3 regions of the Cellulomonas sp. zg-ZUI22 genome follow, and region 3 is predicted to be linked to each of the others. Evidence: riboswitches for the same ligand, from Rfam matches in the RefSeq annotation. Region 3 holds a riboswitch; each other region holds the start of a gene.
What was found. A riboswitch is a leader RNA that binds a small molecule or an ion and turns the genes downstream of it on or off. The one in region 3 is predicted to bind thiamine pyrophosphate.

Region 1 (6,831 bases), on a different contig from region 3:
GCAGCTCTCACCCGGCCAGTACTCGTACTCGTACCAAGGGCTGTCGGGGTCGCTCGACCACGTGCTGCTGAATGAGGCGGCCATCGCGCGGGCGACCGGTGCCGACGTCTGGGAGATCAACGCCCCCGAGTCCATCGCGCTGGAGTACAGCCGGTACGGCTACCACGGCACGACGTTCCACGCGCCCGACGCGTACCGCTCGTCGGACCACGACCCGGTGGTCGTGGGCCTGGCCGCCGGTGACGCGAACGACGGGCCGGTCGACCTGACGTTCCTCAACATCAACGACTTCCACGGGCGCATCGACGCCAACACCGTGAAGCTCGCGGGCACGGTCGAGCAGCAGCGCGCGGCGGCGGACGGCCCGGTCGCGTTCCTGTCGGCGGGCGACAACATCGGCGCGTCGCTGTTCGCGTCGGCGGTGCAGGACGACCAGCCGACGATCGACGTGCTGAACGCCCTGGACCTGGGCGCGTCGGCCATCGGCAACCACGAGCTCGACAAGGGGTACGACGACCTGGTCGAGCGCGTGATCGCCGGCGGCGAGAACGCGGAGTTCCCGTACCTCGGTGCCAACGTCTACCGGGAGGGCACCACGACGCCCGCGCTCGACGAGTACGCGCTGCTCGACATGGCCGGCGTGAGCGTCGGCGTCATCGGCGCGGTCACCGAGGAGACGCCCACGCTGGTGACCCCGGGTGGGATCGCCGCGCTGGACTTCGGCGACCCCGTCGAGGCCGTCAACCGCGTGGCCGCCGCGCTCACCGACGGCGACGAGGCGAACGGCGAGGCGGACGTGATCGTCGCGCAGTACCACGAGGGGGCCGGCGCGGGCACGCCCGACGGCGCCACCCTCGAGGAGGAGCTCGCGGCCGGCGGGACGTTCGCCGACATCGTCACCGGCACCGACCCCGCGGTGGACGTCATCTTCACCGGCCACACGCACAAGCAGTACGCGTGGTTCGGGCCGGTCGGCGACGGCGACGCCACCCGGCCGGTCGTGCAGACCGGCTCGTACGGCGAGTACCTCGGCAAGGTCGTGCTGACGTACGACCCCGCCACGGACGCGGTCACGGCGGCCACGGCCGAGAACGTGGCCCGCACGACGACCCCGGACGCCGAGCTCGTGGCCGCGTATCCCCGGGTCGCCGAGGTGGCGCAGATCGTCGCCGCTGCCCTCGCGTACGCGAACGAGGTCGGGTCGCAGCCCGTGGGGTCCGTCACGGCGGACGTCACGACGGCGTTCACCGGGGGGCAGTACGTCGACGGCGTGTACGTCGGCTCGGCACCGGGCACCACGACGGGCCGGGACGACCGCAGCCGCGAGTCGGCCCTCGGCTCGCTCGTCGCGGACGCCCTGCTCGACACGCTCGCGTCGCCCGAGCGTGGCGGCGCCCAGATCGGCGTCGTCAACCCGGGCGGCATGCGCGCCGAGCTGCTCCACGCCCCCGACGGCACGGTGACCTACGCCGAGGCCAACGCGGTGCTCCCGTTCGTCAACAACCTCTGGACCACCACGCTCACCGGGGCCCAGGTCGTGACGATGCTGGAGCAGCAGTGGCAGACCAACGCCGACGGCTCGATCCCGAGCCGTCCGTACCTGCAGCTGGGGTTGTCCGACAACGTCACCTACACGTACGACGCCTCGCGCGAGCTCGGCGACCGGATCACGTCGGTCACGGTCGACGGCGCGCCGATCGACCTCGGGGCCGAGTACCGCATCGGGACGTTCTCGTTCCTCGCCCAGGGCGGGGACAACTTCCGGGTGCTCGCCGAGGGCGCCCGCACGGCCGACTCCGGTCTCATCGACCGGGACGCCTGGATCGCGTACCTGCAGGCGCACCCGGGCATCGCGCCGGACTTCGCGGAGCGGGCCGTCGAGGTGCCGGCGCTCACCGAGCCGGTGGCGCCCGGGGACGAGCTCACCTTCACGGTCGGCGGCATCAACCTCACCAGCCTGGGGGCGCCCGAGAACACGTCGGTCGAGGTGCTCCTCGGTGAGGTGTCGCTCGGTACGTTCCCGCTGGTGCGGGGCGACGGGCCGGACGCGTCGGCGCAGGTGACGGTCACCGTCCCGGCAGATCTCGGGGCGGGTGAGCACACGCTCACGGTCGTCGCGTCACCGAGCGGCACGACCGCCTCGGTGCCGTTCACGGTCGAGGACGCCGGCGAGGCGTCGACCACGGCGCTCAGCGCGTCGCCGGACACGCAGGTGTTCGGCACGCGCGGCACCCGCGTCCGGCTCACGGCCGTCGTGACGTCGCCGGGCCCGGTCACCGGGTCGGTGCAGTTCGTCGCCGGGGACGACGTGCTCGGCACGGCGTCGCTGCGTGGCGGGCGGGCGGTGCTCACGCTGCCGGGGGACACGCCCGTCGGCACCTACGAGGTCGTCGCGCGGTACGCCGGCACGGAGGCCGTGGCGGGCTCGCAGTCCGCCCCGGTGACCGTGACCGTCGAGCAGGCGACCAGCACCACGTCGCTGTCCGTCGTCCAGTCGCCGTTCCCGCGGCTGGTCCCGTCGGTGTGGGTCGCGACCGTGGGTCTCGACACCGCCCGGCTCCCGGCGGGCCGTGTCGAGCTGCGCGAGGGTGAGCGCGTCGTGGCAAGCGCGGACGTGGTGCTCGGCCTGGCGATCGGGACCGTCCCGCGCGACCTCGGCAGCGGGACGCACCGCCTGACCGCGGTGTTCGTGCCGGACGACGCGGCGGACGTCGCGGGCAGCACGAGCCGCACGGTCACGGTCCGCGGCTGACGGACGCGCACGAGGGCCCGGTCGGCGTCGTCCGGCCGGGCCCTCGTGGTCTTCCCGGGCTCGCCGGGTGCCGGGTCCGGCGGTCGGGTGAACCGCGGCGATACCGCTCCGTCGGGCCGGCCGCGCTGCCACGATGTGCGCCATGCAGGATGCCGGCGTACGGACGCTCACCGTGACCGAGGAACTGCGACGTGACATGGCGCACGACGCCGCGGCCGTCGTGCTGCGGTCACGCGAGACGCGCATCCGGGGCGGGGTGCTCGTGCTCGGGGTCACGGCGCTGCAGCTCGGTGCCCACGAGTTCCGGCTCGGGCCCGCCGACTGGATCACGTTGCTGGTCGTGGTGTCGCTCATGCCGGTGGTCCTGATCGTGGTCACACGTCATGCCATGCGTCGCGTGGTCGGGTTGACGCCCCCGGGGCCCTTCACCGTCGAGGTGGGGGAGACCGCCCTGTGCACGACCTCCCCGCGTGGTGCGGCGCAGACCCGCTGGAGCGCCTTCGGCGGTGTCCGTGTGCGCGGTGCGGCAGTGGCGCTGTGGACCCACCCGCCGCACGGGTGGCTCGTCCTGCCGCGCGCGCTCTTCACGGACGCGGACCTGGACGCGGTGCGCGGGCACATCGCCCGCGCCCGCGCCGCGAGCCCTCCGGCCTGACGTCGGGCGCCCGACGCGGACGGGTGCTGCGCGGGCCGGGTCGTCGCCGGCCCGCGCACCGCGTCCGGTCAGACGTAGTCGTGGTACGCGGGCAGGTCCAGCACGCCGTTGCCGGACAGGCCGATGACGATCGTCTCGTCGGTCGTCGCCGCCCGGGCGTGCGCGATGGCCCCGGCCACGGCGTGCGTCGACTCCGGCGCGGGGATGATGCCCTCGGCGCGCGCGAACTCGATGCCCGCCGCGAACGCGTCGTCCTGCTCCACCGCGATCGCCTCCATGAGACCCAGCGCGTAGGCGTGCGACACCATCGGTGCCATGCCGTGGTAGCGCAGCCCGCCCGCGTGGATCGGCGGCGGCACGAAGTCCTTGCCGAGCGTGTGCATCTTCAGCAGCGGGGTCAGGCCCGCGACGTCACCGAAGTCGTAGCGGTACTCGCCCTGCGTCATCGACGGGCACGCGGCCGGCTCGCACGCGACGACCCGGGTCGTCGTCCCGTCGCGCAGGTTGCGCCCCAGGAACGGGAAGCTCAGCCCGCCCAGGTTGGACCCGCCGCCCGCGCACCCGAACACGACGTCCGCACGCTCGCCGATCTCGTCGAGCTGCGCGAGGGCCTCCTGCCCGATGACGCTCTGGTGCAGCAGCACGTGGTTGAGCACCGAGCCCAGTGCGTAGTGCGCGTTCGGGTCCTGCGCCGCGACCTCGACCGCCTCGCTGATCGCCATGCCGAGCGACCCGGTCGTCGTCGGGTCGGCCGCGAGCATCGCCCGCCCCGCCTCGGTGAGGTCCGACGGCGACGGGTGGCACGTCGCGCCGTACGTCTCCATCTGCATGCGGCGGTACGGCTTGGCGTCGTAGGACGCCCGTACCTGCCACACCTCGAGGTCGAGGCCCAGCAGCGCGCACGCCATCGACAGCGACGCGCCCCACTGCCCGGCGCCCGTCTCCGTCGTCAGCCGGGTGATGCCCTCGACCGCGTTGTAGTACGCCTGCGCGACCGCCGTGTTGGGCTTGTGCGAGCCGGCGGGGGAGCCGCCCTCGTACTTGTAGTAGATCTTCGCCGGCGTGCCCAGCGCCCGCTCGAGCCGCAGGGCGCGCACCAGCGGGGACGGCCGCCACAGTGCGTAGATCTCGCGGACCGTCTGCGGGATCTCCACCCAGCGCTCGGTCGAGACCTCCTGCGCGATGAGCGCCATCGGGAACAGCGGCGCCAGGTCGTCCGGGGTGAGCGGCTCGCGCGTGCCGGGATGCAGCGCCGGCGGGCACGGCTCGGGCAGGTCCGCTGCCAGGTTGTACCAGTGCGTCGGCACGGCGGACGGCACCACGGTGCCGACCGGGTCGGTCAGCGGCGCGGGTCGGGTGGTGTCGGGGGTCATGTCGCCTCGCAGGTTCTGGCGCGCACGCGCGCTGGTCGGCGCGGACCGCGCAGGGCACCCGGGGGCGCCGGCGACCCGCACCCGTGAGCGTAGCGGCGGCCTCACCCGCCCGGGGCCCCCGGGCGGGTGAGGCATCGAGGCGTCCGCAGGGCGAGACCTGCTCTCGGCAGCGTCACCGCCGGCGGGCTAGGGTCGGCGGCGAGACACGGGGTGCCCTGTACCGAGCAGGGCTGAGATCACACCCGTCGAACCTGATCTCGTTCGTACGAGCGAAGGGATGTCCGCCATGACGTCTGCCCTGCCCACCGACCTCGCCGCCGCATGTGGCGCGGCCCTCGACGAGCTGCGACGGCGTACCCCGCTCGTGCAGTGCCTGACGAACGAGGTCACGACGAACCTCGTCGCCAACGCGCTGCTCGCGATCGGCGCGTCCCCCGCGATGGCGAGCGTGCCGGGGGAGGCCGAGGAGCTCGCGGGCGCCGCGGGCGCCGTCCTGGTCAACCTCGGGACGCCGGGGCCGGACCAGCGTGCGTGCCTCGCCCCGACGGTCGCGGCTGCCGCGGGGGCTGGTGTGCCGTGGGTGCTCGACCCGGTCGCGGTCGGTGTCCTGTCGGTCCGGACGCGGCTGGCCGGCCACCTGCTCGGCGAGCGTCCGGCCGTGGTGCGCGGCAACGCCAGCGAGGTCCGCGCGCTCGCGGGCTTCGTCTCCGCCGGTCGCGGTGTCGACGCGCGCGACGACGTCGACACCAGCGCCGACGCCGCCGACGCCCTCGCGCGGCGCACCGGCGGGGTCGTCGCGGTGTCCGGGCCGGTCGACCTCGTCACCGACGGCATCACGCACGTGCGGCTCGCGGTCGGTGACCGGCTCCTGACGACGATCACCGGGTCCGGGTGCGCGCTGGGCGGTCTCGTCGCGGCCTTCACGTCGGTCGCGCCGCCGCTGACCGCGGCCGTCGCGGCGTCGGCGGCCCTGGGGCTCGCCGCCGAGCGCGCGGTGATCGACGCGCGCGGCCCCGCGTCGTTCCAGGTCGGGCTCCTCGACGAGCTGTACCTGCTGACCCCGGACGACCTCGCGTGCCGCGTCGCGGCCGCGCAGCGGATCGGCGTGCCGGCATGAGCGCGCTGCCCGCGGGCATCTACCTCGTCCTGGACGCCGACGTGTGCGGACGTGCCGGACACCGTCCCGCGGACGTCGCGGGCGCTGCGGTCCGTGCCGGTGTCGGCACCGTCCAGGTGCGCGCCAAGCGGGCGACCGCCCGCGAGCTCGTCGCGCTGACCGTCTCGGTGGCCGACGCGCTGCGCCTCGCGGGTCCCGCGGTGCTCGTCGTGGACGACCGCGTCGACGTCGCGCTCGCGGCGCGGGCGCGCGGCGCCCACGTCGACGGTGTGCACGTGGGGAGGCGTGACCTCGAGGTCGACGACGCGCGCGCGCTGCTCGGTCCGGACGCCCTGGTGGGCGCCTCGGCGGCGCTGCCCGAGCACGTCCGGGCGGTCGCGGGCGCCGACTACCTGGGGTCGGGGCCCCTGCGGCTCACGCCCACCAAGCCCGAGGCGGGGCCGGCGATCGGGGTCGCCGGTGCGCGTGCGGCGGTCGTCGCGGCCGGCGGTCGTCCCGTCGTGGCCATCGGTGGGCTCGACGCCTCCGACGCACCGGCGCTGCGCGCCGCCGGGGTGCACGCCATGGCCGTCGTCGGCGCCGTGTGCGGTGCCCCGGACCCCGGAGGAGCCGCGGCGCGGCTGGTCGAGGCGTGGGACCGCGCCGCGGCGCCGGCGGTGGCCCGGTGAGCGCCGCACCGGCCGCGTCCGCGACCGGCGCGCGCCTCACGGGCAGCCGCGTGCGCGTGCTGTCGGTCGCGGGCACCGACCCGACGGGCGGTGCCGGTGTCCACGCCGACCTGAAGTCGTTCGCCGCGCACGGCGCGTACGGCATGGCCGTGGTGACCGCGCTCGTCGCGCAGAACACGCACGGGGTGCGGGCGGTGCACGTCCCCGGCGTCGACTTCCTGCGCGCCCAGCTCGACGCCGTGAGCGACGACGTCGTGGTGGACGCG
Region 2 (6,831 bases), 1.0 Mb from region 3:
CTGCGCGAGCGTCTGCCCGACCACGCGCCACGTCCGCGGGCGGGTGAGCACGTCACCGAACCCGGTCAGGTCGAGGCGCCCGTCGGCGACGAACCCCCGCCCGACGATCTCCGCGACGGGCCACACGAAGAACACCGCGAGGAAGAGCAGAGGCAGACCGGCCGCCACGGCCCACGCCACGCGGACGCCCCACCCGGTGCGCGGTCCGCGTCGCCGCGGCGCGCCGCCACCCGCCGGCCCGGCACCGGGGCGGGGGCCCGGGTGCGGGTCGGCGGGGTCGACGGCGAGCGCCGCGGCGGGGACGGGCACGGTCAGCCGATCACCGTGTCGGACCACGTGGCGAGCCACTGCTCGCGGTGCGCGGTGACGTCGGCGGGTGCGACCTCGAACGGGTCGTCGGCCAGCGGGGCCCACGCGGCCCACTCCTGCGGCAGCTCGACCGTCGAGCTCACGGGGTACATGTACATCGACCCCGGGATGTCCGCCTGGACGTCGTCCGAGAGCAGGAAGTCGAGCAGCGCCGCGGCACCCTCCGGGTTGGCGGCACCCGCCAGCACACCCGCGTACTCCACCTGGCGGAAGCACGTGTCGAGCAGCGCGCGGGTGGTCGGGGCGTCGGCACCGTCGGGCACCGTGAACGGCGGCGACGACGCGTAGGACAGCACGACGGGCCGCGGGCCGTCGCCGCCGCCGGCGGTGAAGTCGGTGTAGTACGCCTCGGACCACCCGTCGGCCACCTGCAGGCCGTTGTCCCGCAGGCCCGCCCAGTAGTCCGCCCAGCCGTCCTCGCCGAACGCCCCGACGGTGGCGAGCAGGAACGCCAGCCCCGGGGACGACGTGACGGGGTCCGGCACCACGACGAGGTCGCGGTACGCCGGGTCCAGCAGCGACTCGAGCGTCGTGGGCTCCGGGACGCCGCGCTCCGCGAACCAGGCCGTGTCGACGTTGAGGCAGACGTCACCGAGGTCCACCGCGGTCAGCGCTCCGGCGTCGTCGCCGGGCACCGCGTACGCGGCGGCGTCCTGCGCCGCCGGGGCCGTGAGCTCGGCCGGCACCAGGACGCCCTCGTCGAGCGCGCGCGACGCGAACGCGTTGTCGATGCCGAACACCAGGTCGCCCAGCGGGGCGTCCTTGGTGAGCACGAGCTGGTTCACCAGGGCGCCCGCGTCGGCCTGCTGCACCACCTCGACGCGCAGCCCCGACTCCTCCTCGAACTGCTCGAGCAGACCGTCGGACAGCGCGAAGGACTCGTGCGTCACCAGCGTGACGGTGCCGGCGCCGTCCGTCGGGTCGTCCGCCGCGCCACTGCCGACGGCGGAGCAGGCCGTCAGCGCGACGAGGCCGGCGGTGGCGACGAGGCCCGCCGCCGCGCGCCGGGCCGGGGTGGTGCGGCGCCGGGTCGTGCCGTGCTGAGGGCTGCCGTGCTGAGGGCTGCGCGCCCGGGGGGTGGTCATGCGTGTGGTCCTCCGTCGTCGTCGGAGGGGTCCCGCGCCGCCGTCCCACGGCGCTCGCCGCACGGACGACACCACGGGAGGAGAGACAAGCCCGACTCCCTACGCCGGTATCACCCGGATCAGGTTCGAGGGTCTGCGGTGGTCCGCACTCTCAGCGTCCTGCCACCGTCACCGGCGACCGACGCTCCCCTGTCGTTCGCGGACGATCCTAGCCCCGACCTGTGCGCCGGCCGGATCCCGGGTAGCGTCCCTGCAGGCGACGACGACGGAGGAGAACATGTCGGACGACGGGAACAAGCAGTCGATGACCGCGAAGATCGTGGGCGCGGGGGTCACCCTCGTCGCCGCGTGGGCGGTCCAGAAGCTGATCGACGCGGTCTGGACCAGGACCAAGGGGCACAAGCCGCCGTCGCCGGACTCCACGGAGCCCGACATCAAGTTCGGCGAGGTCGCGACCGCGGCGGCGATCAGCGGTGCCGCGATCTCGCTGTCGCGCGTGCTGGCGACGCGCGGCGCCGCGAAGCTCGCCGGGCGCGCCGCCCGGCGCTGACCCGCTGCTGCGACGCCCGGGGACCGCTCAGTCGTCCCCGGGCGTCCGGCCGGGGCGCGTCTCCCCGAGGTCGCGGGACAGCTCGTCGACCACCAGCAGGTCGTTGCGGACCTTGCCGGTGCGGAAGCCCGCCCGGCCGACCATGTGCGCGGCGACGGGTGCGGTGAGCATCTGGAAGATCGCGACGAGCACCAGGGCCCACACGGCCCCGCCCTCGCGCAGGCGCAGCGCCAGGCCGATCAGCACGAGGATCAGCCCGAGCACCTGCGGCTTCGTGCCGGCGTGCATGCGCGACAGCAGGTCGGGGAAGCGCAGGGCGCCGACCCCGGCGGCGAACGCGAAGAACGCGCCGCCCAGCAGGCAGACGATCGAGGCGACGTCCGCCACGGTGCCCCACGTGTCCTGGCTCATCGCGTCTCCTCGTCGGCCGGGCCGCCGTGGTGCTCGGGGTCCGGTTCCTTCTCGACGGTCTCGCGGGCGCTCGGGGCCACGGCCTCGTGGACCGCGGGCTCGCGCGCGCCCGCCCCGTCCGCGGCGGCGTCCTCGGCGGCGCGACGCCGGCGGCGGCGCGCCTGCTCCTCCTCCTGCTCGAGGCGGCGCTTCTCGGCCTCCTCGGCGGCGACCTCCTCGCGCGTGCGCACCCGCCCCTCGCCCTCGGGCTCGACGGCGGCGAACCGCGCGACGGTGACCGACCCGACGAAGCCCACGAGGGACAGCACCACGAGCAGCGGAACGACGTCGGCGCGCCGGTAGTAGGCCGCGTACAGGGCGATCGCGGCGATCATCGTCGTGACGACGATGTCGAGCGCGACCGTGCGGTCGAGCATCGACGGGCCCTTCTCGGCCCGCACGATCGCGAGCAGCGCACCGAGCGTCAGCAGGACGCCGCAGACGCCGACGACGACGTCGAACACGTTCACCGGGACGTCACCTCCCCCGCGCGGCGCGAGCGCTGCAGCCCCGCCTCCGCGAGCTCCTCGTCGGACGCGAGCGCGCGCAGCAGCCGCGCCTCCTGGTCGAGCACGTTCTGCCGCGCCTTCTCGACACCACCGCTGGTCTCGACGTCCAGGACGTGCACGTACAGCCGCCCCGTGAGTCGGTGCGCCTCGACGATGATCGAGCCGGGGACCAGCGAGACGAGCTCGGCGGTCAGCGTGAGGTACAGGTCCGAGTGGCTGCGCAGCTGCACGCAGATCACCGCACCGCGCGGGGTGTGCCGCGGCCGCAGCGCGACCAGGCTGACCTCGAACGACGCGCGGACCAGGTCGAGCGCGAACCGGCCCAGCAGCACGAGCAGCCCGACGGGGTGGACGCGGCCGCGGAACTCGACGCGCGTCATGCGCAGGCCGGCGGTGACCAGCAGGCCCAGCAGCACGCCGTTGACGACGTTGCCCCAGGTGACCTGGCCCCACAGCAGGACCCACACGACGGTGAGCCACAGCACGGTGGCCCACTGGAAGCGCCAGCCGGCGCGGCGCGGGTGCAGGCTCACCGGTCACCCCCGCCGCTCTCGGCGTCCTGCGTCGCGGGCACCACGTCCTCGTCGACCTCCGAGTCCTCGGCCGCGCGCTGCGACTCGCCCTCGCCGCGCTCCCCGTCGGGCAGCACCGCCTCGATGTACGGCGAGCGGTCCGCGAGGGTCTGGGCGGCCCGGCCCGTGTACGCGTACAGCGGTCCGGCGAAGACGGTGAGCGCCAGGCTGACGACGACCAGGGTCGCCGTGGGGACCACCATGTGCGCGGGCACGTGGTTGGCCGGCAGCTCCTCCGGCGGGCTCTGCCAGAACGCCTTGTTCCACGCCTTGATCAGCGCGTACAGGGTGAGCAGCGAGGTGACGACCGACCCGACGACCAGGGCGTACCCCAGCGGGGTCCCGAGCGCGACACCCGCCTCGAGCAGCCCGACCTTGCCGAGGAACCCGGAGAACGGCGGGATGCCGCCGAGGTTCATCGCGGGCACGAAGAACAGCACGGCCAGCACCGGCGTCATCTTGGCGAGCCCGCCCAGCCGGTCGAGCGACGTGGTCCCGCCGAAGCGTTCGATCAGGCCGACGACGAGGAACAGGGCCGTCTGCACGGTGATGTGGTGCACGACGTAGTAGATGGCCGCGGTCCAGCCGAGCACGCTGCCCAGCGCGACCCCGAACACCATGTAGCCGATGTGGCTGACGAGGGTGAACGAGAGCAGACGTTTGACGTCGTCCTGCGCGACCGCCCCCAGGATGCCCACGAGCATCGTGGCCAGGGCGACGCCCATGAGGATGTCGTCGAGCTGCCCGCCGGGGAACAGCAGGGTCTGGGTGCGGATGATCGCGTAGACGCCGACCTTGGTCAGCAGGCCCGCGAACACGGCCGTGACCGGCGCGGGCGCGGTCGGGTAGGAGTCCGGCAGCCAGGACGACAGCGGGAACACGGCCGCCTTGATGCCGAAGGCCAGCAGCAGCATCGCCTGCAGCATGGTGCGCACGCCGGGGTCGACCTCCGGCAGGCGCAGCGCGAGCTGCGCGAGGTTCACGGTGCCCGTCGCCGCGTACACCGCCGCGATCGCGACGAGGAAGAGCACCGACGACAGGATCGCGACGACCACGTAGATGGTGCCCGCGCGGATGCGCTCGGTGGTGCCCGACAGCGTGATGAGCACGTACGACGCGGCGAGCAGGATCTCGAAGCCGACGTAGATGTTGAACAGGTCGCCCGACAGGAACGCGTTGGCGACGCCCGCCGACAGCACCAGGTACGTGGGGTGGAAGATCGAGATGGGGGCGAACCGCTCCCCGTCCTCCCGGCCCTGCGCCAGCGAGTACACCAGGACGCAGAGGATCACCACGGACGAGACCGTGAGCATGAGGGCCGACAGGCGGTCGGCGACGAGGCTGATGCCCACCGGCGCCGCCCAGTCCCCGACCTCCACGACGACCGGCCCCGAGTCGGCCAGCACGAGCAGCGCACCGGACACCACGGCGACGAGCGCCAGGGTCACGAGCGAGACGATGCGCTGCAGCCGGGGCCTGCGGTAGAGCGCGAGCGCCAGGCCCGCCGCCGACAGCGGCAGGACCACGGGCAGGGGGACGAGCCAGCTCCAGTCGGTCATCGTCCCTCCTCCCCGTGCGTGTGGCTGGTGGCCGGCGGCGGCCGTTCGGCGGGCGCCCCGTCGAAGGCCTCTCCCTCGTCCATCTCGTCGCGGGCGGCGGCGGCCTCCTCGTCGAGCGTCTCGCCCTCGGACTCGGTGTCGTCGTCCTCGAAGGCGCGTTCGTCACGCGCCGCGAGGCGGGCGATGCGCCGGTCCTCGACGTCGTCCTGCACCTCGTCGTGGCGGTGCAGCTGCCACGACCGGTACGCCATGGCCAGCAGGAACGCCGTCAGCCCGAGCGTGATGACGATGGCCGTGAGGATCAGCGCCTGCGGCAGCGGGTCGCTCATGGGGCGGTCGGACGCGACCCCGATGATCGGGGGCGCCCCGGCGGCCCCACCGGCGACGAGGATCAGCAGGTTCGTGCCGTTCCCGAGCAGGATGATGCCCAGCAGGATGCGCGTGAGGCTGCGCTCGAGGACCAGGTACACGCCGACCGTGAACAGCGCGGCGATCGTCACGACGAAGACGATGTTGGGGCTCATGACGATGTCGGTCACGCGGCACCCCCCGCGCCCGGTCCGCCGGAGAAGTCGTCCGAGCGCCGCTCCACCGGGTCGTACCCGGAGGCGTTGAGCCCGCGCAGCAGCACGAGCTGGTCGTCGCCGCTGACGGCGTGGTCCGGCACGTCGTCCTCGCCGGACTCGGCCCGCCGGTCGATCTCGGCACCCAGGCTGCGCAGGATGTCGAGCACCAGGCCGACGACCACCAGGTACACCCCCACGTCGAAGAACAGGCTGGTGACGAGCTTGACGTCGCCCCAGATCGGCAGCTGGAACTCGAGGATCCAGGACTCCAGCACGTTGCCGCCGACGACCAGCGCGGCCAGGCCGGCGCCGGCGGACAGGAACAGGCCCGTGCCCAGCAGCACACCGGGCTGCACCGGCGCGGCCTCACCGAGCTCGTAGCGCCCGCCCGCGAGGTACCGCACGGCCAGCGCGATGCCCGTGACCAGACCGGCCGCGAACCCGCCGCCGGGCTGGTTGTGCCCGCTGAACAGCAGGAACGCCGAGTACACGATCATCGTGTGGAACAGCAGGCGCACGACGACCTCGAAGATCACCGAGCGGCGCTGGGGGGCGACGGTGCGTCCGGCGCGCAGCCACTCCCGGGCGCGTGACCCGCCCACGGGGGCGCTGCCGCGCGAGGGGGGCGGCGTGTCCGCGTCGGCGTCGGCCTGCGGGCGGCGCAGCGACGCCATCGGGTCGGGCGACCCGCCCCACACCGAGCGGTCCGCCGGGGCCTCGCGCTCCCGGAAGATGCGCCCGCCGCGGGCGGACAGGAACACCAGGGAGGCGACACCGGTGGCCGCGACGAGCAGCACCGAGATCTCGCCCATCGTGTCCCACGCGCGGATGTCGACGAGCGTGACGTTGACGATGTTCTTGCCGCCGCCGAACTCGTAGGCCTCGGTGGCGAAGTCCGCGGAGACCGGCGCGTGCACGCGTGCCGACGGGGCGACCAGGGCGACCCCGGCGACGACGAGCCCGACCGCGAGGGCCAGCGCGAGCCGGACCCAGCGGGACGTGGCCAGCGGCCGGTCCGAGAAGTACGGGGGCAGGCGGCGCAGCACCAGCACGAAGACGACGAGCGTGACCGTCTCGACCAGCACCTGCGTGACCGCGAGGTCCGGGGCGCCGTAGAGCAGGAACATGCCGGCGATGGCGTAACCGCTGATGCCGGCCAGGATGACGGCCT
Region 3 (6,831 bases):
TGACCCGAGGGGCCCTCAGCCGAGGGCCGCCGCGACCACCAGCAGCACCGGCACGCACAGCACGGTGGTGAGCAGGCCGGCGTCGCGGGCCAGCGCCTCGCCGTGGCGGTACTGCATCGCGTAGACCAGCACGTTCTGGGCGGTGGGCAGGGCGGCCATGGCGACCACGGCGAGCAGCGCCGGCGCGGGCAGCCCGAGGGCGGTCCCGACGCCCCAGGTGAGCACCGGGTGCACGACCGACCGCAGCCCGACGGCCAGCGCCAGGTCGCGGCGGGGTGCGGCGTCCGCGGTGGTGCGCGGGGCGGCGAGCGACATGCCGAACGTGAGGAGCGCCAGCGGTGCGGCCGCGGCGCCGACGAGCGCGAACGGCTGGAGCACGACCTCGGGCACCGACCACGGCAGCGCCGCGAGGACGAGCCCGACGAGGGTCCCGACGATGATCGGGTTGCTCAGCGTGCGGCGCGCCACCCCGGCGACCCGCATCCCAGCCGGTGCGGTGTCGGAGCCGTCCGGGCCGGTGCCCGCGGGTTCCGGGCCGTCCAGCGGCGGCGCGGGGCGGGCGTCGAGGACCGCGAAGGCCACGGGCGCGAGGACCAGGAGCTGGAAGAGCAGCGTGGGCACGACGACGACGGGGTCGTCGAGCAGGTAGACCGCGAGCGGCAGGCCGATGTTCCCGGCGTTGACGTACGACGAGACGAGAGTGCCGACGGTGACGTCGGCGGCGGACCGGTGCCACACGACCCGCAGGACGAGGGCGGCGAGCAGCGCGACCAGCGCGGTGGACGTCCACGTGACGACGGCCGTGCGGGACACCAGCAGGTGCAGGTCGGCGTGGGCGACGGTCGACAGGAGCAGCGCGGGTGCGGCGACGACGAACACGACGCGCGCCAGCACCGGGGCGGCGCGCTCGCCGAGGACGCGCCACCGCCCGAGCACCCAGCCGAGCGCGACGACGGCGCCCATCGTGCCCAGCGCGGCGAGGACGGCACTCACGCGCGGGTCCGGCGCGCGAGGTCGCGGGGTCGCGGGGTCCCCGGGCGCGGCGGGGCGGCGGGGGGCGTCCGGAGCACGCGTCGATCCTCGCACGGACGTCGACCTGGCAGGAAAGCGCTTGCCAACCGAGCGCGCGGCATGCGACGATCCCCGCGTCGGTCCGCGCCCCGTCGGCAACGACGACGGGGCCGCCCGACGCCGTCGTCGGGACTCCCCGGCCCGCACGACCCGCCGCACCGCCGCGCCGGACCGCGCACCCGCGCGCCGCCCTCGGTGCACGACCCGCAGGAGGGCACCGATGCCGCCCGTCGCGCTCGTCACCGGAGGCAACCGCGGGATCGGGCTCGGCATCAGCCGTCGCCTGGTCGCCGACGGGTTCGCCGTCTCGATCCTGGCCACGCGCGAGGAGCCCGCGGACGTGCTGGCCGAGCTGCGCGAGGCCGCGGGCGACCCGGCGCTCGTGCGGTACGTCCGGGGTTCCGTCGCCGACCTCGACGACCACCGCCGCTACGTCGCCGACGCCGTCGACGCGTGGGGCCGCCTCGACCTGCTCGTCAACAACGCGGGCGTCGCGCCGAGCGTCCGCGCCGACCTGCTCGACGCGACGCCCGAGTCGTTCGACCGCGTGCTCGGCATCAACCTGCGCGGGCCGTACTTCCTCACGCAGGAGTTCGCGCGGCGCGTGATCGAGCTGCGCGGCCCCCTCGACGCGCCCCCGGAACCGCCGCAGCGGCCCGTCGCGACGATCGTCAACGTCTCGTCGATCTCGGCGACGACCGTCTCGACGAACCGCGGCGACTACTGCGTCTCGAAGGCCGGCGTCGCGATGGCGACGCAGCTGTGGGCCGTGCGCCTGGCCCCCGAGGGCGTCGTCGTCCACGAGGTGCGGCCGGGCGTCATCGCGACGGACATGACCGCGGGCGTGACCGAGAAGTACGACGCGCTCATCGCGCAGGGCCTCGCACCGGTCAACCGCTGGGGCCGCCCCGCCGACGTCGCGGGCGCCGTCGCGCTGCTCGCGTCCGGTCAGACGCCGTACTCGACGGGCGAGGTCTTCCACGTCGACGGCGGCATGCACGTCCCGGTCCTGTGACCCACGGAGGCGATCACCCATGAGCAGAGGCGACGACCCGACGGGCGCCGCACGTCCCGCGGCTCCCGAGCGGCGCCACGAGCCGCGGACCCTGCGTGTGGCGGGCCACGACGTGCCGGTCGTCACCGCGACCACCGTCGTGGTCGGCACCGGCTCGGCCGGGTACTGCGCGGCCGCGCGGCTGGTGCAGCTCGGCCACGACGACGTCGTCATGGTCGCCGACAAGGTGAACGCGGGGGCGTCGCGCAACGCGGGCTCGGACAAGCAGACGTACTACAAGCTGACGCTGTCCGGCGGTGACGACGACTCCGTGCGCGAGATGGCGCAGACGTTGTTCAGCGGCGGTGCGATGGACGGCGACAACGCGCTGGCCGAGGCCGCCCTGTCGGCGCGCGCGTTCCTGCACCTGGTGGACCTGGGGGTGCCGTTCCCGCAGAACCGGTTCGGGGAGTTCATCGGCTACAAGACCGACCACGACCCGCGGCGGCGCGCCACGTCCGTCGGCCCGTACACGAGCCGGACCATGGTCGAGCGGCTCGAGGCGAGGGTCCGCGCGGACGGCACACCGGTGCTCGACGGCTGCCGCGTCGTCGACGTCGTCACGGTGCCCGACCCCGACGCCGGGCCGGGCGCGCGCCGGGTCGCCGGCCTGCTCGTCCTGCGCACCGACGTGCCGCACGACGGCGCGGCGAGCCCGTGGCTGCTGCTGCGCTGCACCAACCTCGTGTACGCCACCGGCGGCCCGGCGGGGATGTACGCGACGCGCGTGTTCCCGCACGGGCAGTGGGGTGCATCCGGGGCGGCGTACCGCGCGGGCGTGCACGGCAAGAACCTCACCGAGTGGCAGTTCGGGCTCGCGTCGACCAGGCCGCGGTGGAACGTCTCGGGCACGTACATGCAGGTCGTCCCGCGCTTCGTGTCCACCGACGCGGACGGCGGCGACGAGCGCGAGTTCCTCACCGAGGCGGTCGAGGACTACGGGCGCCTGCTGACCCTCGTGTTCCTCAAGGGCTACCAGTGGCCCTTCGACATCCGCAAGGCGCGCGACGGGTCGTCCCTGATCGACCTGCTGGTGCACCGCGAGACCGTGCTGCGCGGGCGCCGGGTCTTCCTCGACTTCCGCCGCAACCCCGTGCGCGACGACTTCGACGCCACCGCGATGAGCCCCGAGGCGTACGGGTACCTGGAGCGGGCCGGGGTGCTGGGCGGCACGCCGATCGAGCGGCTGCGGCGCATGAACGAGCCCGCGTACCGGTTCTACCTCGAGCGCAACCCCCAGGTGGACCTGGAGACCGACCTCCTCGAGGTGGACGTCTGCGCGCAGCACAACAACGGCGGCCTCGTCGTGGACGCCTGGTGGGAGTCGAACGTCAGCGGCCTGTTCCCCGTCGGCGAGGCGGCCGGGGCGCACGGCGTGTACCGCCCGGGCGGGGCCGCGCTCAACAGCGGCCAGGTGGGGGCGACGCGGGCCGCGCAGCTCGTCGCTGCGCGCCGCGACAGCCCGCCGCTCGACGACGCGGCGTTCGCGGCGGCGGCCGCGCCCGTGCTCGGCGCCGCGCTCGACCTGACGGTCCGTGCGACCGGCCGGGCCGCGGCCGGCGTCCCCGACAACACCGGTGACCTGCTGCGCGACGTGCAGGTGCTCATGAGCCGCGACGCCGGGCCGGTGCGCTCGGCCGCGTCCGTCCACGCCGCGCTCGAGCAGGTGCACGCCTGGCTCACCGGCTACCGCGACCTGGTCACCGCCGACCCCGGCTCCCGGCGGTCCGTCGACCGGACGTTCCTGGTCCGCGACGTGCTGACCAGCGCGTACGTGTACCTGTCGGCGATGGCCGACTACCTGGCGCACGGCGGGCGGTCCCGCGGGTCGGTGCTGTACACCGACCCCGACGGGGAGCTGCCGCTGGCCGGGCCGGACGGTGAGCCGCTCGACCTGCCGGAGCTGTACCGGTTCCGGCTCGACGCGGGCGCCCTGGACGGCGAGATCCAGGAGACGGCCTGGGTCCCGCCGGGTGGGGCGTCACCCGTCACCGACGACGGCCGGGCCTGGGCGCCGGTGGCGCCGCGCGACGCCGACGACCCCGCGGGGCTGCCGGTCTTCCGGTGGCGACCGCGGCGTCCCGTGCCGGAGGACGACGACTTCTTCGAGAACGTCTGGCGGGAGTTCCGCGAGCACGGCAACGTGCCCTGATGCGTCCGTCGCCGCGTCGGGTGCGACCCCGTCCGGGAGGTCCCGGGCGGGGTCGTCGGCGTGCGCGGCCACAGTGCGGACGCCTGCGGACGAACCGGACGTCCGGGGGTAGCGTCGGCGGCGTCGTGACACGGGGTGCCGCATCCGCGGCTGAGATCACACCCGTCGAACCTGATCTAGGTCGCACTAGCGAAGGGATGTCGCGCATGTCTCCCATGCGTCCGCTGCCGTCCGCCCATCTGCACCCGCACGCCCTGCACCCGCACGGCCTGCCCGGCGTGCGAGCACGGCGAGGTCCCGGGGCCGGCTGACCCGCCCACGCCGGCCCGCGTGACGTCACGCGGGCGGGCGTCGTCGTGCCCGTCCCGTACCGCCGCGCGCGGTGGGCGGCGCACGCCTCCGCGCACGTCCTGCCGCCCGCGTCGTCGTGGCGGGGGTGACGCGCGCCTGGAGGCGGTGCCGTCGCGCCCGCACCGACCCACCGGAGACACCCGTGCCCGCAGCACCCGCCGGTCCGACCCCGGCTGCACCGACCCGCACGGCCCCGACCCGCACGGCCCCGACCGCGGACGGGGCCACGCCGTGACCCGGGCCTCGGGCCGCCGGACGGGTGGTTGGCGCGCGTGGTGCAGCCTGGGCGCCGTCCTCGTGGCGTGGGCCGCCGCCAGTGCGACGGGTGCGGTCGACCCCCGGGTGCTGCCCGGACCGGTCGACGTCGCGCGCGCCGCGGCCGACCTGGTGGCCACCGGGACGCTGCTGCCCGCGCTCGCGGTCAGCGTGGGCCGTCTCGCGGCGGGTGCGCTCCTCGGCACGGGGGCCGGGCTGGTCCTCGGGCTCGTCGCCGGGCTGTCGCCGATCGGCCACGACGTCGTCGACCGGCCCCTGCAGGCCGTGCGGGCCGTGCCGTTCACCGCCCTGACCCCGCTGCTCGTCGTGTGGTGGGGGCTGGGTGAGACGCCCAAGGTGCTGCTCGTCGTGCTGGCGAGCGCCGTGCCCGTGTACGTCGCGACCGTCACCGGGGCCCGGGGCGTCGACTCCCGCCTGCGGGAGGTCGCGGCGGCGCAGGGCGTGGGCCGGTGGGTCACCGTGCGGCGCGTCGTGCTGCCCGGCGCGCTGCCCTCGGTGCTCGCCGGCGTGCGGCTCGCCCTGGGCACCGGCTGGGTCGCGGTGATCGTCGCCGAGCAGGTCGCGACCGACCGCGGGGTCGGGGCGCTGCTCACCGACGCCCGGACGTGGGCGCGCACCGACGTCGTCCTCGTCTGCGTCGCGCTGTACGCGGTGCTCGGCCTGGTCACCGACGCCCTGGTGCGCGGTGTGGAGCACCGGGCGCTGCGCTGGCGTGCTCCCGGGCCCGTCGCCCGGGCCGTCGCCCCCACCCCTGCCCCCGCCGTCCCGGCGTCCGACGCCCCCGGCGGACCTCCGCCGGCCCGGCATCCCCTGCCACCCGCCCGACCCCCGACCCAGGAGCCCGCATGACACCGCGCCCCCGTCCCCGCCGTGCACCGCGCGGAGTGGTCCCGTGCCGCACCCGGTCACGCCGCCGTCCGCCCGGCGCGTCCGCGTCGGCAGTGGGCGCGGTGCTCGCGCTGGCGGGCTGCGCCGCGGCGGGCGCAGGGTCCGGGGCGTCGTCCGCGCCCACCGGCGCACCCGCCACCACCCTGCGCGTCGGTCCGCTGTCGACGCAGAACCTGCTGACGCTCGCGGTCGACGACGGTCTGGCCGCCCAGCACCTGGCGGACGTCGGCGTCGACCTGGCGGTGTCCCCGTCGTTCCCGGCCTTCGCCCCCGCCGCCGAGGCGCTCGCGGCGGGCCACGTGGACGTCGTCTCCGGCTCCACCACGGCCGTGGTCGCCGCGCTCGCCGGCACGCCCGACCTCGTCGTGGTGGCCGTCGAGCACGACGCGGGTGACACCCAGGGCATCGTCGCCCACGGTGAGGTCACGGACGTGGCCGGCCTGGCCGGGCGCTCCGTCGCCGTGAACCGCGGCGGCACGGGGGAGTACCTGCTGCGGCTCGCGCTGCGGGAGGCGGGGCTGACGCCCGAGGACGTCACGGTCGAGCACCTCGCGCCGCCGGACGCCGCGACCGCCTTCGCCGCCGGCCGCGTCGACGCGTGGGCGACGTGGGACCAGTACCTCGTGGGCGCGCAGGCGCTGCCGGGGGTGCGGACCGTCGCGCTCGCGCGCGACCTGGGGTCGGACAACCGGACCGTTCACGTCACGACCCGCGACGTCGTCGAGCGGCACCCGGCGGCCGTGGCCGCGCTGTACGACGCCCTGGTCGCGGAGGCCGACGCGCTGCGGGCCGACCCGGGGCGCCGGACCGGGGCGTACCGGGCGTCGGGTGCGGACGCGCAGGTCGCGGCCGCGCTCGGCGCGCTGGAGACGCCGGACGTCCGGCCGGCCGACGACGGCTTCGCCGCCGAGCTGGCGCGCGTCGCCGCGCTGTACGTCGAGGAGGGGATGATTCCGGGCGCGGTCGACGTCACGGGCGTCGCCGTCGACGCGACGCGGCTCACCCGTGCCGAGGACGGCGGGGTGCGGCCGTGAGCGTG

Region 1: it holds a riboswitch for thiamine pyrophosphate, as region 3 does, so the genes downstream of both, thiM (hydroxyethylthiazole kinase) here and J1G43_RS04710 (ABC transporter permease) in region 3, are expected to answer to the same signal.
Region 2: it holds a riboswitch for thiamine pyrophosphate, as region 3 does, so the genes downstream of both, J1G43_RS00195 (thiamine ABC transporter substrate binding subunit) here and J1G43_RS04710 (ABC transporter permease) in region 3, are expected to answer to the same signal.

The regions. Positions count from the first base shown of each region.
Region 1 covers NZ_JAFMUZ010000003.1:15,943-22,773, reverse strand. Annotated here, with positions in the region: gene J1G43_RS11470 (ExeM/NucH family extracellular endonuclease) at 1-2,752, shown strand, start outside; gene J1G43_RS11465 (hypothetical protein) at 2,925-3,407, shown strand; gene J1G43_RS11460 (TrpB-like pyridoxal phosphate-dependent enzyme) at 3,476-4,780, opposite strand; TPP riboswitch at 4,977-5,075, shown strand; gene thiM (hydroxyethylthiazole kinase) at 5,067-5,897, shown strand; gene J1G43_RS11450 (thiamine phosphate synthase) at 5,894-6,565, shown strand; gene thiD (bifunctional hydroxymethylpyrimidine kinase/phosphomethylpyrimidine kinase) at 6,562-6,831, shown strand, end outside.
Region 2 covers NZ_JAFMUZ010000001.1:33,902-40,732, forward strand. Annotated here, with positions in the region: gene J1G43_RS00190 (iron ABC transporter permease) at 1-309, opposite strand, end outside; gene J1G43_RS00195 (thiamine ABC transporter substrate binding subunit) at 312-1,454, opposite strand; TPP riboswitch at 1,534-1,655, opposite strand; gene J1G43_RS00200 (DUF4235 domain-containing protein) at 1,732-2,004, shown strand; gene mnhG (monovalent cation/H(+) antiporter subunit G) at 2,032-2,415, opposite strand; gene J1G43_RS00210 (monovalent cation/H+ antiporter complex subunit F) at 2,412-2,924, opposite strand; gene J1G43_RS00215 (Na+/H+ antiporter subunit E) at 2,921-3,496, opposite strand; gene J1G43_RS00220 (Na+/H+ antiporter subunit D) at 3,493-5,094, opposite strand; gene J1G43_RS00225 (Na(+)/H(+) antiporter subunit C) at 5,091-5,618, opposite strand; gene J1G43_RS00230 (Na+/H+ antiporter subunit A) at 5,630-6,831, opposite strand, start outside.
Region 3 covers NZ_JAFMUZ010000001.1:1,037,603-1,044,433, forward strand. Annotated here, with positions in the region: gene J1G43_RS04690 (helix-turn-helix domain-containing protein) at 1-3, shown strand, start outside; gene J1G43_RS04695 (AEC family transporter) at 16-993, opposite strand; gene J1G43_RS04700 (3-ketoacyl-ACP reductase) at 1,292-2,086, shown strand; gene J1G43_RS04705 (FAD-binding protein) at 2,106-4,277, shown strand; TPP riboswitch at 4,399-4,492, shown strand; gene J1G43_RS04710 (ABC transporter permease) at 4,971-5,753, shown strand; gene J1G43_RS04715 (ABC transporter substrate-binding protein) at 5,855-6,826, shown strand; gene J1G43_RS04720 (ABC transporter ATP-binding protein) at 6,823-6,831, shown strand, end outside.